One region of the Mesorhizobium sp. B2-3-6 genome, then DNA from elsewhere that is predicted to be linked to it. Evidence: predicted binding sites of a transcription regulator. Region 1 holds the regulator's gene; the other holds the start of a gene.
What was found. Region 1 encodes LexA, which represses DNA repair genes until DNA is damaged. Its sites were predicted from a motif close to TGTTCNNNNTGTGTTCNG; they were not measured.
Positions count from the first base shown of each region.

Region 2: FJ953_RS03395 (UvrD-helicase domain-containing protein) is a predicted target of LexA. The motif match lies at 3,772-3,789, and genes of this name have one in related genera.

Region 1 is NZ_VFVW01000008.1:159,039-171,449, forward strand. It holds gene FJ953_RS22810 (LpxI family protein) at 1-717, shown strand, start outside; gene lpxB (lipid-A-disaccharide synthase) at 710-1,888, shown strand; gene gltA (citrate synthase) at 1,948-3,276, opposite strand; gene gltX (glutamate--tRNA ligase) at 3,459-4,883, opposite strand; gene FJ953_RS22830 (ComEC/Rec2 family competence protein) at 4,987-7,437, shown strand; gene lexA (transcriptional repressor LexA) at 7,431-8,174, opposite strand; gene FJ953_RS22840 (TetR/AcrR family transcriptional regulator C-terminal domain-containing protein) at 8,627-9,304, shown strand; gene kynU (kynureninase) at 9,301-10,548, shown strand; gene kynA (tryptophan 2,3-dioxygenase) at 10,612-11,448, opposite strand; gene FJ953_RS22855 (AMP-binding protein) at 11,445-12,411, opposite strand, start outside.
Region 2 is NZ_VFVW01000001.1:699,312-711,722, forward strand. It holds gene FJ953_RS03385 (trimethylamine methyltransferase family protein) at 1-411, shown strand, start outside; gene FJ953_RS03390 (hypothetical protein) at 535-849, shown strand; gene FJ953_RS03395 (UvrD-helicase domain-containing protein) at 1,035-3,731, opposite strand; gene FJ953_RS03400 (glucose/quinate/shikimate family membrane-bound PQQ-dependent dehydrogenase) at 3,914-6,229, shown strand; gene FJ953_RS03405 (hypothetical protein) at 6,259-6,693, opposite strand; gene FJ953_RS30370 (hypothetical protein) at 6,698-6,853, opposite strand; gene FJ953_RS03410 (dienelactone hydrolase family protein) at 7,086-7,985, shown strand; gene FJ953_RS03415 (EamA family transporter) at 7,994-8,893, opposite strand; gene FJ953_RS03420 (Lrp/AsnC family transcriptional regulator) at 8,983-9,462, shown strand; gene FJ953_RS03425 (hypothetical protein) at 9,514-9,711, opposite strand; gene FJ953_RS03430 (thioesterase family protein) at 9,859-10,344, opposite strand; gene FJ953_RS03435 (FAD-linked oxidase C-terminal domain-containing protein) at 10,560-11,987, shown strand; gene FJ953_RS03440 (hypothetical protein) at 12,075-12,411, shown strand, end outside.

The DNA of each region.
Region 1 (12,411 bases):
GAGCACGGCAGCCTTGCCCTCGAGCAGATCGGTTCACTGGTGGCGACGCTGAAGCGCCACGGCATCACTCATGTGATCCTTGCCGGCGAAATCAGACGCCGGCCCCGGCTGACCGACATCCGCCTGAGCCTTGGCTTGCTGGCGATCGTGCCATCGGTGATCATGGCGCTGGCGCGCGGCGATGATGGACTTTTGAAGGTGGTGACACGCGGCCTGGAGAAGCGGGGCATCAAAGTGGTCGGCGCGCATGAGGTCGTTCCCGAACTGGCCGCCGGCGAAGGCACGCTGACCGCGGCGAAACCAAAGCAATCGGACTGGCGCGACATCGAGGCGGCCAGGCTGGCCGCCAAGGCCATCGGCGCGCTTGATATCGGGCAGGCGGCGATTGCGATCGGAGGCCGGGCCATCGCGCTGGAAGGCATCGAAGGCACGAGCGGCCTGCTCGAAAGAGCGCGCGCGCTGCGTGGCCATGGCAGGCTTGCCGGAAAGACCCGCGGAGTGCTGGTCAAATGCGCCAAACCCGGCCAGGAGCTGCGGGCCGACCTGCCGTCGATAGGGCCGCAGACGGTGGAAGCAGCCCATGCGGCGGGGCTTGCCGGAATTGCCGTCGAGGCGGGGCGCTCTCTCATCCTGGAAGGGCCGGCGACGCTGTCGCGGGCGAATGCGCTCGGCCTGTTCATCGTCGGCCTGCCAGCAGGGGAGCCGGCGCATGGCTGACAAGGCGCTGAAGATCGCAATCGTGGCCGGCGAGGAATCCGGCGACCTGCTTGGCGCCGACATCGTGCGCTCGATCAAGCAGTCGACGGGGCGCGAGGTGCAGATCGTCGGTCTCGGCGGCCGCCATCTGCAGGCGCTCGGGCTGGTTTCGCCGTTCGACGCCGGAGAGATCGCCCTCATGGGCTTCAGCGCCATCTTGCGTGACCTGCCGCGGCTGATGCGGCGGATCGGCCAGCTGGCCAGGACGGTCGCGGATGCGAAGCCCGACTGCCTCATCACCATCGACAGCCCCGACTTTTCGCTGCGCGTGGCCAGGAAAGTGCGCGCGGCCAACCCGTCCATCCCGATCATCCACTATGTCTGTCCCAGCGTCTGGGCATGGCGGCCGGGCAGGGCGGTGGCGATGAAGCCCTATGTCGACCACATCCTCTGCATCTTGCCGTTCGAGGTGAAGGAGCTAGGCAGGCTCGGCGGACCGCCAGGGACCTATGTCGGACATCGCCTCACCCATGACGCGGGCGTGCTCTCGGCAGCCAGGACGCAGGCCCAACCGCGGGATCTTTCGCCGGATCGCCTGAAGACGCTGCTCGTCCTGCCCGGCTCGCGACGCAGCGAAGTGCGGCGGCTGCTCGAGCCGTTTGGGGAGACCGTGTCGATGCTGCGGGCACGCGGGCATCGCCTGCGGCTGATATTGCCGACCGTGCCGCATGTCGCCGATGTCGTGCGCTCCGCGGTCGCTCGCTGGGACGAGAAACCAGAGATCATCCTCGACGCTGAGCGAAAGTGGCAGGCCTTCGGCAAGGCCGACGCGGCGCTGATCGCGTCCGGCACGGTTTCGCTTGAACTGGCGCTGTCTGACGTGCCGATGATCTCCTGCTACCGACTCGACCCGGTTGCGCGCATCGTGGCGCCATATCTCGTTTCGGTCTGGTCGGCGCTGCTGCCCAATTTGATATCGGACCGGGCGCTGATCCCGGAATTCTACAACGAGTATGTCAAGCCGAACAATCTGGCCCGCCAACTCGAAGCGCTGTTCGCCGACACAGGCATGCGCAGATGGCAGAAGGACGGGTTCGCCGAGATCGCGCGGCGCATGACAACCGCCAAGCCGTCAGGCGACATCGCCGCGCAGGTGGTGATGGGGTATATCAAAGGAGTGAGTAGTGAGTAGTGAGTAGGAAATGCCGCTCTTTTCCCTACTGACTACTGACTACTCACTACTGCCTTATCTTACCGCTTCGCGATCGGCACGTAGTCTCGCTCGGGTGCGCCGGTGTAGAGCTGGCGGGGGCGACCGATCTTCTGGCGCGGATCCTCGATCATCTCCTTCCACTGCGCGATCCAGCCGACGGTGCGGGCGACGGCGAACAGCACGGTGAACATGGTGGTGGGGAAGCCCAGCGCCTTCAGCGTGATGCCGGAATAGAAGTCGACATTGGGGTAGAGCTTCTTCTCGATGAAATAGGGATCGGTGAGTGCGATCTTCTCCAGTTCCATGGCGATGTCGAGCAGCGGATCGTCCTTGATGCCGAGTTCGCCCAGCACCTCATGCGCGGTCTTTTGCATGATCTTGGCGCGCGGATCGTAGTTCTTGTAGACGCGGTGGCCAAAGCCCATCAGCCGGAACGGATCGTCCTTGTCCTTGGCGCGGGCGATGAATTCCGGAATGTGATCGACATGGCCGATCTCGCCGAGCATGTTCAGCGCCGCTTCGTTGGCGCCGCCATGCGCCGGGCCCCACAGGCAGGCGATGCCGGCGGCGATGCAGGCGAACGGATTGGCGCCAGACGAGCCGGCGAGCCGAACGGTAGAGGTCGAGGCGTTTTGCTCGTGGTCGGCGTGCAGGATGAAGATGCGCTCCATGGCGCGCGCCAGGACCGGGTTGATCTTGTATTCCTCGCACGGCACGGCAAAGCACATGTGCAGGAAGTTGGCGGCGAAATTCAGTTCGTTCTTCGGGTAAATGAAGGGCTGGCCGATATGGTATTTGTAGGCCATGGCCGCGATCGTCGGCATCTTGGCGATCAGCCGCATCGACGCCACCATGCGCTGGTAAGGATCCGAGATGTCGGTGGAGTCGTGATAGAAGGCCGACAGCGCGCCGACCACGCCGCACATCACCGCCATCGGATGCGCGTCGCGGCGGAAGCCGGTGAAGAAGCGCGACATCTGCTCATGCACCATGGTGTGGCGCGTCACGCGGTAATCGAAATCGTCCTTCTGCGCCTTGGTCGGCAGTTCGCCGTAGAGCAGGAGATAGCAGACTTCGAGGAAGTCGCCATGTTCGGCCAACTGATCGATCGGATATCCGCGATGCAGGAGAATGCCGGCGTCGCCATCGATGAACGTGATCTCGGACTCGCAGCTTGCCGTCGAAGTGAAGCCGGGATCGTAGGTAAAGGCGCCGGTGGTGCTGTACAGCGTGGCGATGTCGATGACGTCAGGCCCGACCGAACCACTTCGCACCTTGAATTCGTGCGTCTTGCCGGCGAATTCCAGCTTTGCCGTGGCTTCCTGGGTCTTGCCGCCCAGTTCCCGTCTTGTCGCAGCTTCGGTCATTGCAAACTCCTTCTTGTTTCCTCATGCCGGCAAAGGCAAATTCTGCAAAGCGACACGTCGAAGTCACCGAATGCGCGTATTCGCGACCGCATTTTAGGAAGTGCGTGCCAGATTGGGCCAAGGCTCAATGTTGCACTGCGAAACGCGCCTTTCAATGCCAATCTTCTTGGGCCAGATTGCTCCTAATCGATTTGATCCGCGATGCGCGCCAGGCTCTCCTCGCGACCAAGCACGGCTAGAACGTCGAAGACGCCGGGCGAGGTGCTCTTGCCGGTCAAGGCGGCGCGCAAGGGCTGGGCGACGGCGCCGAGCTTGTAGCCGCCGGCCGTCGCATAGTCGCGGATCGCGGCTTCAGCCGAGGCCGCCGTCCAGTCGCCTGAAACCGCCTCGAGGGCGTCGTGAGCGCCACGCAGGACCTTGCGCGCATCGTCATTGAGCAGCAGGGCTGCCTTCTCGTCGATCGGCAGTGGCCGCGCGGCAAACAGGAAGGCGGCGCCATCGACAAGCTCGACCAGCGTCTTGGCGCGCTCCTTCAGCCCCGGCAACGCTGCCAGCAACTGTGCCCTGTTCCGGTCGTCGAGGCGTGCGGCCATTGCCGGGCCGCCCTCGAGATAGGGCAAGGTGGCGATGAAGATGTCGAACAGCTCGGCATCGCCCATGCGGCGCATGTGCACGCCGTTTAGCGCCTCCAGCTTGGCGAAATCGAAGCGGGCGGCGCCCTTGTTCACATCGCCGATATCGAACCAGGCGATCATGTCCTGGATCGACATGATCTCGTCGTCGCCGTGGCTCCAGCCGAGCCGAGCCAGGTAGTTGAGCAGCGCTTCGGGCAGGTAGCCCATGGCGCGGTAGGCCTCCACGCCCAGCGCGCCGTGCCGCTTCGACAGCTTGGCGCCGTCGGCGCCGTGGATCAGCGGTATGTGCGACATTGAAGGCACATCCCAGCCCATGGCGTTGTAGATCACGGTCTGGCGGGCGGCATTGGTCAGGTGGTCGTCGCCGCGGATGATGTGGGTGATGCCCATGTCGTGGTCGTCGACGACGACGGCATGCATGTAGGTCGGATTGCCGTCCGAGCGCAGGATGATGAAGTCGTCCAGATCCTTGTTGGGAAAGCGCACGTCGCCCTGGACACGGTCATGCACCACCGTCTCGCCTTTGGTCGGCGCCTTGATGCGGATCGCGCCCTTGACGCCAGGAGGCGCCTGCGAAGGGTCGCGGTCACGCCAGCTTCCGTCATAGCGCGGTGGCAGACCCCTGGCCCGCGCCGCCTCGCGCATTGCCTCAAGCTCGGCAGGGGTCTCGTAGCTATAGTAAGCCTTGCCCATGCGCACCAGCTCCTCGGCCACCTCGCGATGGCGCGGCGCGCGCTCGAACTGCGAGACGGCATCGCCGTCCCAGGTGAGGCCGAGCCAAGTCAGTCCTTCGAGAATGGCTGCTGTCGCCGCATCGGTGGAGCGCTCGCGGTCGGTGTCCTCGATGCGCAGCAGCATCGTGCCGCCGGTGTGTTTGGCGTAGAGCCAGTTGAAAAGCGCTGTACGCGCGCCGCCGATGTGCAGGTAGCCGGTGGGCGAGGGGGCAAAACGGGTGACAACCTTGTCGGACATACAACTCTCGGGAAACGTCTGGAGCGGGGTGCGGATCACACGCACTTTCGCGCGTCGCGCGTTCATGTAGCATAGGGTGTCGAGGGCGCAAGGGGCAGACCCGATGGCTGGAGCGGGCCGGGGCGCGGAGGAAGGCGAGGACGTCGTTGCCGGCGTCAGCGAACGCGCTCTTTTTGCCAGGCCCGCGCCCGCCTCATTGCCGCTGGCGTTGCCGCCCCTACAGCAGCCGGGCAAGTCGCCGCCGGCGGATGTTTCCACGCCGCCCGGCATTCCCGCAGCCGGCGCGGCCGTGCGTCTGCGCCGTGAGTTCGGCCGTGCTTCATGGCCTCGTCTGCGCAACGGCGTGGCCAGAGCGTCCGAGCTCGAACTCGATCGGGGCATAGCCTTTCTGCTCGTGCCGGTGTTCCTGGCATGCGGATCGATCGCCTATTTTTCGCTGGCGGCGGAGCCGGGCTTTGCCAAGCCTGTCGCGGTCGCGATCCTGATGTCGCTGTGCGCGCTCGTTTCACGCTCATGCCCGAAAACGCATCTGTGCTTCATGGCGGCGCTGTTGTGCGCGCTCGGCATGCTCGCCGGCAAAGTCGAGACGTGGCGAGCGGGAACGCGGATGCTGGGCTCGGAAATCTCCACGCAAATCACCGGCCGCGTCGTTTCGGTCGACCAGATGGAGACCGGGCGCATCCGGCTGACCATCGATGTGACATCGACCGCGCGGCCGAAACTACTCTACGCGCCGGAGCGCGTTCGCCTTTCGGCACGCAAGGTGCCGGCTGAAGTGACGGCCGGTTCGCTCGTGACCGGCTATGCCAGGCTGTTGCCGCCGACCGGACCGGTGCGGCCGGACAGCTACGACTTTTCCTTCGACAGCTACTTCGCCGGCATAGGCGCCAGCGGCTTCTTTCTCGGCAACCCCAAAATCGTCTCAGCCGATGACAGGCCGCTGTGGGCCGCCCTTTCAGCCGCCATCGAGAGTGCTCGCGAAAGCATTGCCGACCATATCAGGGGCAGCATCGGCGGTGCCGAGGGCGAGATCGCCGCGGCGCTGATCGTGGGTGTGCGCGCCGGGATTCCCGACGAGATCAATGAAGCGATGCGACGCACCGGCATCTACCACATCATCTCAATTTCCGGGCTGCACATGGCGCTGGTCGCCGGCACGGTCATGGGTCTGCTGCGTGGCGGCTTCGCGCTGTTCCCGAATTTTTCCTCCCGCCGGCCGGTCAAGAAATACGCGGCCGCGGCGGCACTTTTCTCGATCGCCGCCTACCTCGTCATTTCGGGCGTCGTTGTCGCCGCCGAACGCAGCTTCATCATGCTGGCGGTGATGCTGATCGCCGTTCTGTGCGATCGGGCGGCACTCACCATGCGCAATCTGGCTATTTCGGCGATCGCCGTCATCGTGGTGTCGCCGCACGAGGTGGTAGGGCCGAGCTTCCAGATGTCGTTCGCCGCCACCGCGGCCCTGGTCGGCGGCTATGCCGGCTGGTCGGATCGCAAAGCCGACAAAGCGCGGACCCCGCCGCCGCAACGGACCTTGCCTGGCCTCCTGACGCGAAAATTGCTGCTGGCGACAGGTGGGCTGGCGATGACCTCGATTATCGCGGGAAGCGCCACGGCGCTTTTCGCCATCTGGCATTTCCAGCGCGTGTCGCCGCTCAGCCTGTTCGCCAATCTTGCCGTCATGCCGATCGTTTCGGTCGTGATGTTCCTTGCGGTTGCCAGTGCGCTGCTGATGCCGTTCGGGTTCGATGGACCATCCCTTTATCTGATGGGCAAGGGACTGACCGCGATGATCGCCATATCAGGATGGATCTCGCAACGCTCGCCGGTCGACGCGGTCGGGTTGATTTCGCAGCAATCCGTCCTTCTGGTGGCGATCGCCCTGGTCATCGCGACGATGGCCACGACATGGCTGCGGCTGGCGGCACTTCCCTTCGCGCTCGCCGGCCTGTTGACCGTCTCGGACACGCGCACGCCGGACGTGCTGATTTCGGAGGATGCCCGCCTGGTGGCACTGCCGATCGGCGGCGGTGAGCTCGCGATCAACCGGGCGCGCCCGAACGAATTCACCGTCGATAATTGGAAACGCGCGCTGAAGTCCGAAACCATCGTTGCGCCGGAACTGTTCGACAGCGGAGACCGACAGTTCGACATCTTCGATCCCGCGCAACTTCCGGCGGGAGCGCCTTTCTATTGCTTCACAGGCCTGTGCATGGCCCGGCATCCCTCGGGGGCGATCATCGCGCAGGTGGAGGATCGCAAGGACGCCTGGAGGGCCTGCTCCTATGCGGATCTGATCGTCATCAACGACCCCGCGGGCTACGATCCCTGCCACAATCCGCTGGTTCTCGTCATCACCAAGCGGCAGCTCGCTCGTAAGGGAAGTGCCGCCGTCTTCTTCGACCAGCAATCGGCGACGGCACCGGCACGGGTCAGCTTTGCCGTCGACAGGCCATATCGGCCTTGGCACGAACAGCGGAAATTCTCACGCGAGGCAAGGGGACTGCCGCCTTACCGTAAACCCGAAAAGCCCACCGCCGACCCCGCTCAGTAGCGCCTGATCAGGCCGACTAGCTTGCCTTGCACCTTGACCCTGTCCGGTCCGAAAATACGTGTTTCATAGGCCGGATTGGCAGCCTCGAGCGCAATCGAAGCACCCTTTCGGCGGAAGCGCTTCAGCGTTGCTTCCTCCTCGTCCACCAGGGCCACGATGATCTCGCCGGGACTTGCGGTGTCGGCATTGCGGATGATGACCGTGTCGCCGTCGAAAATGCCGGCCTCGATCATCGAATCGCCCTTGACCTCCAGCGCATAGTGTTCGCCGCCCATGATCATGTCAGGCGGCACTGAAATGGAATGCGTCTGATGCTGGATGGCGTCGATCGGCACACCCGCTGCGATGCGACCCATGACCGGGATCGACACCGCTGAAACCGCATCGTCGTCATTGCCGGCAGCGGGCAGACGCGAAGACGTCGCCGGCTTGATCTGCCGGCTAGGGCTGCTGCCCTGTCCGAGGCTGCCCTGGATGACGCTCGGGGAGAACTTCTTTGCCGCGTTAAGACCCGGCGCGATCGAGTCCGGCAGGCGCAGCACCTCCAGCGCGCGCGCCCGGTTGGGCAGGCGGCGAATGAAGCCGCGCTCCTCCAACGCCGTGATCAGCCGATGAATTCCCGACTTGGAGGCGAGGTCCAGCGCTTCCTTCATCTCGTCGAAGGACGGCGGAATGCCGCTTTCCTTCAGCCGTTCATGGATGAACATCAAGAGTTCATGTTGCTTGCGCGTGAGCATGGCGGCCCCCAAAGGCATTGCACGAAGGGTCTGGAACCAGAATCAGAAAACAAACCCAGAACAAACACTATCTGTTCCAGTTGTGTTCCGCAACCATTTAAAGTTTAATGAATTTGTTAAGGCGACGGAAACGAAATGCCCTCCCGCAGCCAGCATCCTGCCAGCGCGGTCCGTCGTCAATGCGCTCCCGGGCCCTTTGAAACTATTTTGGTTAATGGCCTGTGGCCCGACCGGTCCCCACTCTTGGCACAAGCCTGCAAGCTGGGTGACCGGCAGGTGCGGGGTGCGTTTGGGCGGATTAGAAACCCCTGCGGCTCGTGAACGAAACGAAACCAAAATGCCAACTTCCGCCGGAAAACGGCCAGACACCACCACTGGTCGCGACGGGCTGCGTTCGTTCGTTCGCTTGACGAAACCGTATAATAATGTACGGTTTTCGAAGAGGAACACCAATGACCACGCCGAAGCAGGCCGCGCGACGCGAACGGATAGAGGAGGCCGCCTATGCGGTGCTCCGGGAAGCCGGCTACAAGAGCGCCTCCCTGCTTGCTATCGCCAAGCGGGCATTGGCCTCGAACGAAACCCTCTACAACTGGTACGGCAACAAGCAGACCCTGTTTCGATCCTTGATCGAAGCCAATGCGGGAGAGGCAAGGAAGCTGCTGGAGGACGCCCTTCACCAGGCGCGCGATCCGCTCGAAACCCTGAACTTGCTCGGGCCAGTCCTGCTGACCCTCGTGACGGGCGACAAGGCGGTGGCGCTCAATCGCGCCGCGGCCGGCGACGTCAACGATACAGGCACGCTTGGCCAATCGATCGCGCAATTCGGCCGCAATACCATAATGCCGCTTGTTGGTGACCTGCTTCGAACCGCAAGTCGGGCCGGCCTGATCGCCTGTGACGATCCTGCCGAAGCCGCCGACATCTACATCAGTCTTTTGATCGGCGATCTCCAGGTTCGCCGGATCGTTGGGGTGCTCGAGGAATTGCCTCGGGCGGAAATCGAGCAAAGATCGAACCGGGCGTTCACCCTGTTCTTGCGCCTCTATGCGGCCAGCCCTTGCCCGGGCGGCAAAACAGCCGGCCCGTTTCCAGGGCGCTCTTCTCACCGAGGAACATCGCGACCATGAGCAAAATTCCCGATCTCGCAGCGATCGAGGCAATGGACACCGCGGATCCGCTGCGTGCCATGCGTGACCGCTTCACCTTGCCCCAGGGGGTGATCTATCTCGACGGCAATTCGCTGGGCGCCGCTTCGCCCGCCGTGTTCGGCGAGCTGCAGAAGGCCGCCACGCAGGAGTGGGCGCAGGATCTCATCCGCGCCTGGAACACCGCCGGCTGGTTCGACATGCCGGTCGAACTCGGCGACCAACTCGGGCGCCTGATCGGGGCCGCCGCCGGCCAGACGGTGGTCTGCGATACCACCTCGATCAACATCTACAAGGTGCTGCATGCGGCACTCGGGATGCGGCCGGACAGGTCAGTCATCGTCGCCGAGGGGGACAGCTTTCCGACCGATCTCTATATGGCCGAAGGCGTTGCCTCGACGCGGCCGGGCACGGTGCTGCGGCTCGAGGGTGTCGATGCGCCGACCATAGAAGAACTGATCGACGAGCGGGTCGCGGTCATCCTGGTCAACCACGTCAACTACAAATCCGGGCAGTTGCGCGACATGGCCGCGCTGACGCGGACGGCACATGATGCCGGCGCGCTGATCGTCTGGGATCTCTGCCATACCGCCGGCGCCTTGCCGGTCGAGCTCGACCGTTCGAACGCCGATTTCGCCGTCGGCTGCACCTACAAATATCTCAATGGAGGCCCAGGTGCCCCGGCCTTCATCTACGCGGCCGAGCGCCACCATGGCGATGTCCGCCAGCCGCTCAGCGGCTGGTGGGGCCATGCGCGGCCTTTCGCCTTCGAACAGGGTTTTGCTGCCGGCACAGGCATCCGCCGGTTTCTCTGCGGCACGCAGCCTGTGCTGTCGATGCGCGCGCTCAAAGGGGCCCTCGATGTCTGGAACGACGTCGACATGGCAGAGGTGCGCAGGAAGAGCATCGCATTGACCGATCTGTTCATCCAGCTCGTCGAGGCAAAATGCGGCGCCTACGGCCTCGAACTCGAAGGCCCGCGCGACGGCAATGAGCGCGGTAGCCAGGTGTCGTTCCTCCACCCGCATGGCTATCAGGTGATGCGGGCCTTGATCGAGCGCGGCGTGATCGGCGATTTCCGCGCGCCATCCACGATTCGCTTCGGCTTTACGCCGCTTTATGTCGGCTATGTCGATGTCTGGCAGGCTGTCGAGGTGCTGGAAGACATTTTGCGCACGGACGCGTGGCAGGAGGCGCGTTTCGCCGTCAAGGCGGCGGTGACTTAAGAGCCTGTCGCTCAGAAAAGCGCAGTGGGTTCGGGATAACGATATGCAGTCGGCAAAGCTACGTCAGAGCCGGGTGCGGACCTTCCACAGCTCCGGGAACAACTCCACCTCCAGCATCTTCTTCAGGTAGGACGCGCCCGATGTGCCGCCGGTGCCGCGCTTCATACCGATGATGCGCTCGACCGTGGTGACGTGGTTGAAGCGCCAACGGCGGAAATAATCCTCGAAATCGACCAGCTTCTCGGCGAGTTCGTAGAACATCCAGTAGCGCTGCGGGTCGCGGTAGATGATCTGCCAGGCGACAAGGACCTCTTCGTTCTCGGTCCGCGTTTCGCGCCAGTCCGTACGCCTTGCGTCGGCACCGATGTCGAAGCCGTTACGGGCGAGCAGCAGCAGCGCCTCGTCGTAGAGCGACGGTTGCGCCAGGATCGCCTCCAGTTTCTCGCTGAGGTCCGGCCGGTGCTTGTGCGGTCCGAGCATTGCGAGATTGCGGTTGCCGGCCATGAACTCGATGGCACGGTACTGCCACGACTGGAAGCCCGAGGACTGGCCAAGCGCGTCGCGGAACTCGGTGTATTCGCTGGGCGTCATCGTGCGCAGCACGTCCCAGGCATTGTTGAGCTGCTCGAAGATGCGGGCGACGCGCGAAAGCATCTTGAAGCTCGGTTCGAGACGGTCGGCGCGGATGGAGCGGATTGCGGCGCCGATTTCGTGCAGCGCGAGCTTCATCCAGAGTTCCGATGTCTGGTGCTGGATGATGAACAGCATCTCGTCATGGGCTGACGAAAGCGGCTCCTGCGCCTCGAGCACCTTTTCCAGATGCAGATAGTCGCTGTAGGACATGCGCTCCTTGAACGACATTTCCGCGCCCTCGGCGGACGGGTCGTAGGGCTTGCTCAATTGATCTTCTCCGCGCGCAGCCGGAAGCGCTGGATCTTGCCGGTCTGCGTCTTGGGCAAAGCGGCGATGAATTTTACCGAGCGCGGATATTTGTAGGGCGCGATCGTGGCCTTGACGTGATCCTGCAGACGCTTGACGGTCATTGCGTCTGGCGCCACGCCTTGCACGAGCACCACATGAGCCTCGACGATCTGGCCGCGCTCGGCATCCTCGGCGCCGACCACCGCGCATTCGGCGACATCGGCATGCGCCAGCAGCGCCGCTTCGACCTCTGGGCCGGCGATGTTGTAGCCGGCACTGACGATCATGTCGTCGGAGCGCGCTGCGAAGTGGAAAAAACCGTCCTCGTCCTGCCAGAACGTGTCGCCGGTGAGGTTCCACCCGTCGCGGACATAGTCGCTCTGCCTGGCATCGGCCATGTAGCGGCAGCCGGTCGGTCCCCGCACCGCGAGCCTGCCCGCGGTGCCGCGCGGCACTTCACGCATTTCGTCGTCGACGACGCGCGCCTGATAGCCGCCAACGGCCTTGCCGGTGGAGGCAGGCTTCATGTCATCGAAGCGGTTGGAGATGAAAATATGCAGCATTTCCGTGGCGCCGATGCCGTCAAGGATCGGCTTTCCGGTTTTCTCAGTCCATTCCTCGAACACCGGCGCCGGCAAGGTTTCGCCGGCCGAAACGGCGACGCGCAGCGACGATAAATCGGCCCCTTCGTCCATGGCCTTGAGCATTGCGCGATAGGCGGTGGGCGCGGTGAAGGAGATCGTCGCTTTGTAGGTTTCGATGATGTGGACCATGTTGGGCGGCGTTGCCTGTTCCAGCAGCGTCGCCGCGGCGCCGAAACGCAGCGGGAAGATGGCGAGCCCGCCAAGGCCAAAGGTGAAGGCCAGGGGCGGCGAGCCGACGAAGATGTCGTCAGGCGTCACCTGCAGGATCTCGCGGGCGTAGGCGTCGGCGATGATCAGG
Region 2 (12,411 bases), on a different contig from region 1:
CATGCCGCCGGCTGGCTGGAGGGGGGGCTGAGCGTTTCCTTCGAAAAGCTGGTCACCGACATCGAGGCGTTGCAGACGGTGGCTGAACTGTGCGCCGCCACGCCCGGCGACGACGATGCCATCGGCTTCGAGGCGATCGCCGAAGTGCAGCCCGGCGGCCATTTCTTCTCGGCAGGTCACACCATGGCGCGCTACCGCACCGCTTTCTACGAGCCGCTGGTGGCCGACTGGTCGAATTTCGGCAACTGGACGCAGGCCGGTTCCAAGACCGCAACCGAACGCGCCACCGGTATCTGGAAGCGCATCCTCGCCGATTTCGAGCCGCCGGCGACGGCCATTGCCACGTCGGCTGTGCTCGATGAATTCATCGCGCGCCGCACCGAACAGGGCGGGGCGGCGCCGGTCTCGTGAGATAGCTTATTCCTCTCATCGTCCTGAATTGTGGGTGCGATCCGGAACCTGCTGCACCTCTCATGCATTCATGGCACGGCCGGTGCCTGCTCGCATTGCGAGCCATTGAGGGAGGACGACCACATGGGTTTCGACCAGTACCACGAACCGCCCGAAGAATTGTCGCAGGAGGTGCGAACCTTCGCCCGCATGATCACCTCGCTGATCGAGGAAGCGGAAGCGATCTCCTGGTATGAACAGCGCATGTCGGTGGAGAAGGACCCGCAGGCCCGCGCCATCATGAAGAACGCGCAAGGCGAGGAGTTCAAGCATTTCGGCATGGACCTCGAATTCCTGCTGCGTCGGAAGCAGGACTGGCGCGCGGAACTGAAGGAAATCCTGTTCACCACCGGCGATATCGTCAAGGCTGGCGAGGCGGGCGAGAAGAAGGTGGATTGAGCGGTCCGGCCCGGGTGGTTACCGAAAGTTCCTTTCACTCCGGACGTCCACGCTATTGGAATTGATTCCAATCAATTTTAGCTGTGAAATCGCAAATATAATTAGCATCAAAATCTACTTCGATTTCACAAGAAAACCTCAGGATTTTTCGGCCAGCTCCTTACCCGAGCCAGTGTCCATTTTTCTCACACCGCCGCGACAAATCCGTCCAGCACGCGTTTCTGGCCGGCTTTGTCGAAGTCGATGGTCAGCTTGTTGCCCTCGATGGCCGCGATGTTGCCGTTGCCGAATTTCTGGTGGAAGACGCGGTCGCCGACGTTGAAGGGGGACGGTGTGTCGGCGACGGATTTGGCGACCAGTTCGCCGTCGATGGTGCGGCCCTTGATCGAGGTGCGGCCGGCGCCGTAGCCGCTGTCGGTCTCGCCATAGCCGATGCGCTCGACCTGGTGGCCGGAGCGCGAGCCCCAGTTGCGATCGGTCGCCTCGGTGCGGTTCTGCTGCGCCCGCTGCCAGCCCGGCGTGGCGTAGCTGTTGGAGAAGGCGCCGGATTTTTCGGCGCCGACATTGTCGAACCGCGAGGCGCCATAGGGGTTCTGTCTTCCTGCCCCCTGGCCGCCCCGGCCGGAAGCGAACGAGCCGCCGCCATAGGAATTGCCGTAGCCGCCATAGGAGTTGCCGCTTTCGGCGACTTCGACATGGGTTTCAGGCAGTTCATCGAGGAAGCGGGAGGGAATCGTCGATTGCCACAGGCCGTGGATGCGGCGGTTGGAGACGAACCAGATGTGCAGGTTCTTCTTGGCACGGGTGACGCCGACATAGGCCAGCCGGCGCTCTTCCTCCAGGCCGGAACGGCCGCCTTCGTCCAGCGCGCGCTGGTGCGGGAACAGGCCTTCCTCCCAGCCCGGGAGAAAAACGGTCTCGAACTCGAGGCCTTTGGCCGAATGCAGCGTCATGATGTTGACGGCGTCGAGTTCGGCGTTCTGCTCGGCATCCATGACCAGAGCGACATGTTCGAGGAAGGAGCGCAGCGATTCATACTCCTCCATGGAGCGGATCAGCTCCTTGAGGTTTTCCAGCCGGCCGGGCGCCTCGACCGAACGGTCGTTCTTCCACATGTCGGTGTAGCCGCTCTCTTCCAGGATGGTCTCGGCGAGCTCAGTATGCGGCGTGGTTTCCAGCGCCTTCTGCCAGCGTTCGAAATTGGCGGCGACCTCGCGCAATGCGGCGCGCGGCTTGGGCTTCAATTCATCGCTCTCGGCGAGCTTGGCAGCGGCTTCCAGCATCGGTACACGCAGCGCGCGGGCCGTGTCGTGGATCTGACGGATGGTGGTTTCGCCGAGGCCGCGCTTGGGCACATTGACGATGCGCTCGAAGGCGAGATCGTCGGCGCCTTGCGCGACGACGCGGAAGAAGGCAAGCGCGTCGCGGATCTCCATGCGCTCATAGAAGCGCGGGCCGCCAATGACGCGGTAGTTGAGACCGAGCGTGACGAAGCGGTCCTCGAACTCGCGCATCTGGAAGGACGCCCGCACCAGGATCGCCATGTCGTTGAGATTGTGCTTCTGGCGCTGATAAGCCTCGATGGTCTCGCCGACAGCGCGCGCTTCCTCCTCGGAATCCCAGGCTGCGTGGACGTTGACCTTGCCATCCTCGGGATCGTCGCGATCGGTGAACAGCGTCTTGCCGAAGCGGCCTTCATTGTGGGCGATGAGGTGCGAAGCGGCGCCGAGGATATGCGCGGTGGAACGATAATTGCGCTCCAGCCGGATGATGGTGGCGCCGGGAAAATCCTTGTCGAAGCGCAGGATGTTGTCGACCTCCGCGCCGCGCCAGCCATAGATCGACTGGTCGTCGTCGCCGACGCAGCAGATGTTTACTTTGTTTTCGCTCACGGGCTGTTCCGCGCCTGCCGGCGCGGGCCCGACCCCTCTTTTCTGCGCGCCTTCGGCGTCGCGGGAGGGGCTTCGCAAAGGCTCGGACGCCCGGTCGGGCTTGCGGCCTTCGGCCGAATGCAAATCCGTAGACGTCGCGCTACGCCCGCTATTTGGCCGCTGCGCCAGGAGCCGCAGCCACATGTATTGCGCGGTGTTGGTGTCCTGGTACTCGTCGACGAGAATGTATCTGAACCGCTTATGATACTCCTTCAGCACGTCCGGATTGGCGCGGAAGATGCGGATAGGGTGGCAGAGCAGATCGCCGAAATCGCAGGCGTTCAGCGTCTGCAGGCGCTCCTGATAGGCCTTGTAGAGCTCGCGGCCCTTGCCGTTGGCGAAACTGCGCGCATCGCCCTCGGCGATATCAGCCGGGCCTTGCCCCTTGTTCTTCCAGCCGTCGATCATCTGCGCGAACTGCTTGGCCGGCCAGCGCTTGTCGTCGAGGCCCTCGGCCTGGATCAATTGCTTGATCAGCCGCACGACGTCGTCGGTGTCGAGGATGGTGAAGTCGGATTTCAGCCCGGCAAGCTCGGCGTGCCTGCGCAGGAGCTTGACGCCGATCGAGTGGAAGGTACCGAGCCAGGGCATGCCCTCGACATTGCCTTCGCCGATCAGGATGCCTATGCGCTGCTTCATCTCGCGTGCGGCCTTGTTGGTGAAGGTCACGGCCAGGATCTGCGAGGGAAAGGCTTTTCCGGTCGCCAGGATGTGGGCGATGCGGGTGGTCAAGACGCGCGTCTTGCCGGTGCCGGCGCCGGCCAGCACCAGAACGGGACCTTCGGTGGTTTCCACCGCCAGCCGCTGCTCGGGGTTCAACCCCTTGAGATAGTCGGGCGCGTTGTTGTGGCCGCTGCGGGCAGCCATGGCGCGCGCGGCGATGCCCGACGGGGCGGTGGGCCGCGCATCGGGTTCATCGAAAAAGGGCATGTCTTCGGAAAAGCCGGACATCGCCCCCGAATGTAGTGATTCGGCGGAGAAAGACCAGAACTGTCTACGTTTTGTTCCACCCCTGATTGTTTCCGGCCTGCTTGACAGGCAGGGCGGGTGAGGGAAAGCTGCGCAAAGGGCAGGGAGGGGATCCTGTTGCCCACGGCCGCCTCGAGGCGCGCAACAGTCGAAGGAGTATCATCTTGGCTGTCACCATCACCTCCCTCATTCTCCTCCTCATCGGCCTCGCGCTTGGCGCCGGCGGCATCTGGTTGGCTTCACTGGGAGGTAGCTGGTACTACATCATATCAGGCATCGCCTTCCTCATCGCAGCATGGCTGCTCTACCGGCGCAGATCCACCGCGCTCTGGCTCTACGCCGCGATCGTGCTGGGCACGCTTGCCTGGGCGGTCTGGGAAATCGGCTTCGACTGGTGGGAACTCGGGCCGCGCGGCGGCATCATCGTGCTCGTCGCGTTGTGGCTGCTGACGCCGTGGGCGAGGCGGGGCCTTGTTGGTCCCGATGGCCGCGCGCCGCTCATTCTCGCCGTGTTGGCGTCGCTGGCGGTCGCCGGCTATTCAATGACGACCGATCCCAAGGATATTGCCGGCAATCTCGACATCGACAAGGTGACCCCGGCGGCCGATCTCGGCGGCGACATACCTGCCGGCGAATGGCACTTCTACGGCCGCACGCCCTATGGCCAGCGCTATTCGCCGCTCGACCAGATCACGCCGGAGAACGTCGCCAACCTGCAGCCGGCCTGGACTTATCGCACCGGCGATGTGAAAGGTCCCGACGACGTCGGCGAGACCACCTATCAGGTGACGCCGCTGAAGATCGCCGACACGCTCTACATCTGCACGCCGCACAATTTCGCCATCGCCATCGATGCCGCCACTGGCAAGGAGAAGTGGCGCTACGATCCCCAGGTCATGCTCGACAAGGACCGCCAGCACCAGACCTGCCGCGGCGTCTCCTATTACGCCGATGCCAAGATTGGTGCCGGGCAGCCTTGCGCCGCGCGTGTCTACCTGCCGACTTCGGATGCGCGGCTGATCGCACTCGACGCCGCCAACGGTCAGGTCTGTCAGGCGTTTGCCGAAGGCGGTACGCTGAACCTTCTGACCGGCATGCCTTATCCCAAGTCCGGCTATTACTATTCGACATCGGCGCCGCTGATATCAGGCGACAAGATCATCGTCGGCGGCGCGGTCAACGACAATTATTCCACGCAGGAGCCCTCCGGCGTCATCCGCGCCTTCGATGCCTCCACGGGCGCGCTGATCTGGAACTGGGATTCCGGCAATCCCGACCAGACCACGCCCCTGGCGGCAGGCCAGACCTACACCGCCAATTCGCCCAACATGTGGTCGACGCCGAGTGCCGACGAAAAACTCGGCCTGCTCTACATACCGCTCGGCAACCAGACGCCGGACCAGCTCGGCGCCGGCCGCAGCGCCAATGTCGAGAAATTCTCCTCTTCGATCACCGCGCTCGACCTCAATACGGGGCAATTGAAATGGGTGCGCCAGACCGTGCATCATGACCTTTGGGACATGGATGTGCCGGCGCAGCCGAGCCTTGTCGACATCACCAAGACCGACGGAACGGTCGTGCCGGCGCTGGTCGGGCCGACCAAGCAGGGCGACCTCTACGTGCTCGACCGGCGCACCGGCGAGCCGGTCATCCCGGTCAAGGAAGTGCCGGCGCCCGGCGGCGCCATCGAAGGCGACCACACATCGCCCACGCAGCCGGTGTCGGACCTTTCCTTCAATCCGCCGCCGCTGACCGATGCCGACATGTGGGGCATCACCATGTTCGACCAGCTGGCGTGCCGGATTGCGTTGCACAGGCTGCGCTATGAGGGCCGCTACACGCCGCCATCGCTGCAGGGCACGCTGGTCTATCCCGGCAATTTCGGCGTCTTCAACTGGGGCGGCGTGGCGGTCGATCCGGCCCGGCAGGTGCTGTTCGGCATGCCGACCTATCTCGCCTTCACCTCCAGGCTTGTGCCCCGCGCGGACGTGCCGCCGCCAGGCGACGCCAAGGGCAGCGAGCAGGGGCTGAACCGAAATGACGGCGCTCCTTATGCGGTGGTGATGGGACCGTTCCTGTCGCCGCTCGGCATTCCGTGCCAGGCGCCGCCATGGGGCTATGTCGCCGGCGCCGACCTCAGGACCGGACAGATCGTTTACAAGCACAGGAACGGCACGGTCTACGACATGACGCCGCTGCCTTTGCCGCTGAAGGTCGGCGTGCCCGGCATTGGCGGGCCGATGATCACCGCCGGCGGGGTGGCTTTCCTCGGCGCCGCGGTCGACGACTACCTGCGCGCCTACGACCTGACCTCAGGCAGGCAGCTCTGGCAGGCGCGCCTGCCAGCCGGCGGGCAATCGACGCCGATGACCTATACGGTGGCTGACGGGCGCCAGTTCGTGGTCATCGTCGCCGGCGGCCATGGCTCGGTCGGCACCAAGCCCGGCGATTACGTGATGGCGTATGCGCTGCCGAAGTAGGAACGGGTGCGGTCTCGCAGGATCGCGCCCTAACTGATTCCGAGATGGCTCTTCAGGCTGGGTACCGAGCCGAGCACTTCATTGGTGAGATCAGGCCCGGCGGCGGCTTCGGCCTGCTGGATCAGCGTGGCGCCGGCCTGCCTGATCTGCGCCATGTCGAGGCCGGAAGCCTTGAGCGCGGCGACGCCGTTGATCAGTGCGCCGGCCTTTTCGCCGAGAACACCGCCCAGCGCGCCTTGCAGCGACGACAGCAGGCCACCACCGCCGGCCGCGCCGGCGGCCATGACGTCGTATTGGCGGGCGAGATCATCGGCGCCGGGAATCTTGGCGAAGAAACCCGAAACCTTGGTGCCTTCCGCCTCGTGCTCCAGCACCGAGAAGATGGTGCCGACGACTTTCTCGGTCGTTGCCTGGTCGAGGCCCGCCTTTTGCGAGACGGTGTTGACGATATCCTGGACGTTCATGGTCTCACCTCAAATTTGGGAATTTCGGGTCCGTGCAGTGGTCCCGGCCGATGCGAAGCTCGATCATCGACCGCCTGCCTGCGTCCGCAAGCCTGAAGCGTAATGCCTGAGCGGCGGCCAGGGCAAGGACGAACGCGCTGGTGAGGATCGGCATGGTCATCGGCGGCGCTCCTTCTGGTCGGGACGGGATGGCACGGCGCATCGGTAGCACGCAGTTTCCCTTATTGTTGTGGCAGGTGCCTGCAGGATTCATGGCGATGACCAAAATGTGATGTGGGCGCCGACATTGCCGGCTGCGGGCAATGCTCGCCGCAGCGCCCATCCAGGCTGGACCGGGCCAGCCGCGCTCCTATGTAGCTCCGGTACTGAAGCTTGAAGCCGAGGAATGCGCCATGACCAAAGCAGCCGCCACTAGACCCGCAAAGCCTGGGATCACCCAGGCGATGATCGATGCCTATGACGAATACACGCATCTGACACTCGATCGCCGCCGCTTCATGGAGCAGCTGACCCGGCTTGCCGGGTCAGGGGCGGCGGCCGCGGCGATCGCACCGATGCTGGCGGCGAATTCCGCCCAGGCGGCCATCGTCGCCGAGAACGATCCCCGCGTGAAAGGCCAGGACATCGCCTATCCTGGCGCCGGCGGCGAGATGAAGGGCTATCTTGTCAAGCCGGCGGACCAGGCGGGCAAGCTCGGCACCGTCATCGTCATCCACGAAAACAGGGGGCTCAACCCGCATATACGCGACGTCGCCCGGCGCGTGGCGCTGGAGGGGTTCGTGGCGCTCGCTCCGGATTTCCTATCGCCACTCGGCGGCACGCCCGCCGACGAGGACAAGGCGCGCGACATGTTCACCAAGCTGGATCCGGCGCAGACCGTCGCCAATGGCGTCGCGACGGTGGCTTTCCTCAAGGCCGACAAGGACGGCAACGGCAAGGTCGGTGTCGTCGGTTTCTGCTGGGGCGGCGGCACGGCCAACATGCTCGCCGTGAACGCGCCTGATCTGGCGGCAAGTGTCGCCTATTACGGCATGCAGCCGAAGGCCGCGGACGTTTCCAAGATAAAGGCGGCGCTGCTGCTGCACTATGCCGGATTGGACGAACGGACCAATGCCGGCATCGACGCCTTCAAGAAGGAACTCGATGCCGCGCATGTCGAATACACGGTCTATGTCTATGAAGGCGCCAATCACGCCTTCAACAATGACACTTCGGCAGCGCGCTATGACAAGAAGGCGGCTGATCTCGCCTGGGGCCGGACCGTCGCCTTCCTGAAGGAGAAACTGGCTTAGCGGAGGATCTACTGCGTGCTCGCAGGCCTATGCAAGGCGACGCCGGCCACCACCAGCGCAATACCGATGCAGTCGCTGATGCCGGGGATCTGGCGCAGCACGAGAATGCCGATCAGCGTCGCGGTGACTGGCAGCAGCGACAGCATCAGCGCGAAGCTCGACCGCGGCAGCCGCGCCATGGCGAGCTGGTCGCAGATATAGGGGATGACCGAGGAGCAGATGCCGACGCCGATGGCCGCCAGCAGCAGCGGCGCGGAGAAAAAGGCGGGCAACGCGTCGGTGAGGCCGATCGGCAGCACGACCAGGAAGGCCACGGCCATCGCGGCGCCGAGCCCGGCAATGCCGCCGCCGGCGCCTGAAGCGGCGACGCGGTGGCCAAGCACGATATAGCCCACAAACAGCGCGCCGTTGAGGAAGGCCCAGAACAGGCCGATAGGATCGCTGGACCATTTGACGTCGATCAGCAGCAAGGTGCCGGCCACGGCGACGGCAAGGGCAGCGAGATTGCGCGCGCTTCGGAGACCGACCAGCGCGACGCCGATGGTGCCGACGAATTCGATCGCGGCCACCAGCGAAATCGGCAGGCGGTCGAGCGCCAGATAGAAGGAGCAGTTCATCACTGCCAGACAGACGCCGAAGGCGAGCAGCAGCAGCCGTGTCGACCGATCGGCCTGGGCGAAGGTTCGCCACGGACGCGTCAGCGGCGCGAAGATCAACGCGGCGGTGGCGATGCGCAGCCAGGCCATGCCAAGCACGCTGATCTGCGCAAACAAAAGCACGGCGAAGGCAGGGCCGAGATAGTGGAACACGGCGCTGACGCAGAACCAGACATGCGGCGGCAGCGATGTCGGCAGGCTGGTAAAGGCCGCACCTGTGGGCGAGGTTTGGACTTGCGTCCGATCGTTCATCGGATCAGTATCGCAGGTATTTTTTCCGTCTGATATGGGCAGTGGTCGTTCAGGGACCTCGGTCGCTTTCCGGATGCAAGGAGTTTTTGATGAAGCGCCTTCGAAACGAAAATCTCGACCTCGACGCGGTCGATCTGAAGATACTGCGCCTGCTGGAAAAAGATGCGCGCGCCAGCACGGCCGAGCTGGCGCGCGCCGTCGGCCTGTCGGCGCCGAGCGTGTCCGAGCGCATCAAGCAGCTTCAGGAGAGCGGCGTCATCGAAGCCTATTGCGTGCGGATCAATCCGGCGGCGCTTGGCCTGAACCTGTCGGCATGGCTGCGCATCCGGCCGGTGCCGGGGCAGCTCGCCGTCGTGGCCGAGATCATCCGCGACCTGCCCGAGATCGCGCAATGCGACCGGGTAACCGGCGAGGACTGTTTCATCGCGCTGGCGCATGTCGGCTCAATGGCCGAACTCGAACGGGTGATCGACCGCATCATTCCCTACGCGATGACCAACACGGCGATCATCCAGTCATCGCCGGTGGTGGCGCGCTCGCCGCTGGCGGCGATCAGGCGACAGGGTTGAGGTCAAACCCCTGGAATGTCGTCAACGGAAGTGGCCGCTCTACCCGCAGCGTCAGGCGTGGCCGCGCTTCATGCGGGCCTGCTTAAGGATGACGCGCCAGCGGATCATGTCGAAGGGGATCGGCTCATTGTTGTTGGCGATGTGGAAGATCTCGTTGTTGACGTTCTTCAGCGAGCGCCAGAAATCATAGTCGGTAATGCGCGGATCGGCGGCGAGCCTGTCCACCTCGACTTTGATATCGGTTTTCATGCACGTCCCCTGAATCGGCTATGCCCCGCCGCCCGTGTCGCTACTTCGATGCGGATCGTTTTCGAACGGCCCGCTGAGTCGCGCAACGGTCCAATCGGCTTGTTCCCGTTAAAACCTCGGTAAGGTTAACGCGGGCCCCGGGCGGGTTCAAGCCGTCTTGCGTTTGATGCCGATCGAGCGGCCTGCGCGTTCGGGCATCGGCAAGGCTGCGTGAGCGGCGCGCATCGCTTCGATCTTGGCCAGCACGTCGGCGGGAAAGGGGGCTACCTTGGGGCCGGACATGTCGACATGCAGTGCAAGCTGCTCGGACGTGGCGGCGAGCCAGCCGTCGGCATGGCGGATTTCCTGGTAGAACCGCAGCCGCTTCTCGTCATGGTCGATGAGCTGGAAGGAGACCGTGACCTTGTGGTCGAGATGCAGTTCCTGCACGTAGCAGACATGGACTTCGGCGGTGTAGATGGTGAGGCGACGGTTCTTGACATAATCCAGCCCCATGCCCATCGCCTCGAAGGCTTCATCCGAACAGCGGTCGAACAGGACGTTGTAGTAGGCCATGTTGAGATGGCCGTTATAATCGATCCAGTCCTTCTCGATAGCCATTGGCTGAGAAACAAAAGGGGCGGGGATCGGCATGGCAACTTCCTTGTTCTGGTGCTGGACAGAGCGTGGTTGTAAGAGCGGTTCATCGTTCCACGGAAACGTCGGACCGCCTCTTTGATACAATTCCCCAGGGAAAGCGCTAGGCGCTTTTCCCGGGAAAACCGCTTCACACTTTTCCTGGAATTGCGTTAGGCATCATCCATAAATGCATGACAAGCATGGACACTGGTCCATTCGCGGAGGAATTCATGGCCCTGAGCGACCTCAATCCGGTCGAGCGCAACGAAGAAGGCATCGCCGCCGTGCTCGGCATCCTCAAGCAGCGGTTTGGCGAGCGCTTTCAGACCGGCCAGGCGGTTCGCTCCCAGCATGCGCATACGACAACCTACATCCCGACGCAGGCACCGGACGGCGTCGTCTTCCCGGAAACGACCGCCGAGGTACAGGAGATCGTGCGCGCCTGCGCCGCGCACCGCGTGCCGGTGATCGCCTTCGGCGTCGGCTCCTCGCTCGAAGGCCACACCAACGCGCCGGGCGGCGGCATCTCGGTCGACACTTCGCGGATGAACCGGATCCTATCGGTCAATCCTCAGGATCTCGACTGCACGGTCGAGCCCGGGGTGACTCGCGAGGATCTCAACCGGCATCTGCGCGACACCGGCCTGTTTTTTCCAATCGATCCCGGCGCCAATGCCTCGCTGGGCGGCATGGCTGCGACACGGGCCTCAGGCACTAACGCGGTGCGCTACGGTACGATGCGCGAGAACGTGCTGTCGCTGACGGCCGTCATGGCCGATGGCGAGGCGGTGACCACTGGCAAGCGGGCAAAAAAAAGCTCGGCCGGCTACGACCTGACACGGCTGCTGGTCGGCTCGGAAGGCACGCTCGGCATCATCACCTCGCTGACCTTGAGGCTGCAAGGGATTCCGCAGGCGATTTCCGGCGGTGTCTGCCCGTTTCCGAGCGTCGAAGCGGCCTGCAACGCCGTCATCGCGACGATCCAGATGGGCATTCCGGTGGCGCGCATCGAACTGGTCAACGCGCTGCAGATGCGGGCGATGAAAGCTTATTCCAAGCTCGACTATCCCGAAAGCCCGTGCCTGTTCGTCGAATTCCATGGCAGCGATGCCGGCGTTGCCGAGCAGGCCGAGACCTTCGGCATGATCGCCGAGGAGAATGGCGGCGGACCGTTCCTGTGGACCAGTGTCGCCGAGGAGCGCACCAAACTTTGGAAGGCCAGACATGACGCCTATTGGTCGTCGCTGACGCTGCGGCCAGGCGCCAAGGGCCTGTCGACCGACGTCTGCGTTCCGATCTCGCGTTTTGCCGAATGCGTCACCGAAACCGAGGCCGACATCGCCGAAATGGGGCTTGTCGCGCCGATCGTCGGCCATGCCGGCGACGGCAATTTCCACGTGCTGGTGCTGATGGACGTGGACGACCCGAAGGAAATCGCGCTGTCGGAGAAATTCGTGGCGCGGCTCAACATGCGGGCCATCGCCATGGAGGGCACCTGCACCGGCGAGCACGGCATCGGCCAGGGCAAGATCGGCTTCCTGCGCCATGAGCTCGGCCACGGCGTCGACATCATGCGCACGATCAAGCAGGCGCTCGATCCGCTCGATATCATGAACCCGGGCAAGATCCTGCCGGCTGCCGAGCAGGCACCGTCATAGGCTCGTCTTGACCCCACCTCCAATCGGGCCGAGACTCCGCGTGCTGAAGGCCCAGAAGATGGGCGACCCAAGCGGAGAAGTGGTGTCATGGCGATTTCACGCAAGGAAGAAGCGCGCGCGCTGAGTGCCGACGAACACGAGCTGGTGGAGAAATCGCACCATCCGGCGGTCCAGGACCTTTCTGACGCCGATCTGTCCGGCCTCGTCAAACGCCTGCGGGAGCGGCGCGACAAGGCGCAGACCGAGGCGCATCGACGCCGGCGCGAAATCCGGGGCAAGGGCACACCGAAAGGGGCTGTGGCTTCAAAGGCCGACGGCGGCTCGCAGGTGAAGCTTGCGGTGCTGGCGATGGCCATGCGGCGGCTGAATGGCGAGGCCGAACGGCGCCGCCAGTTGACGGCGCGCGTCTCATTGGTCGACAGCG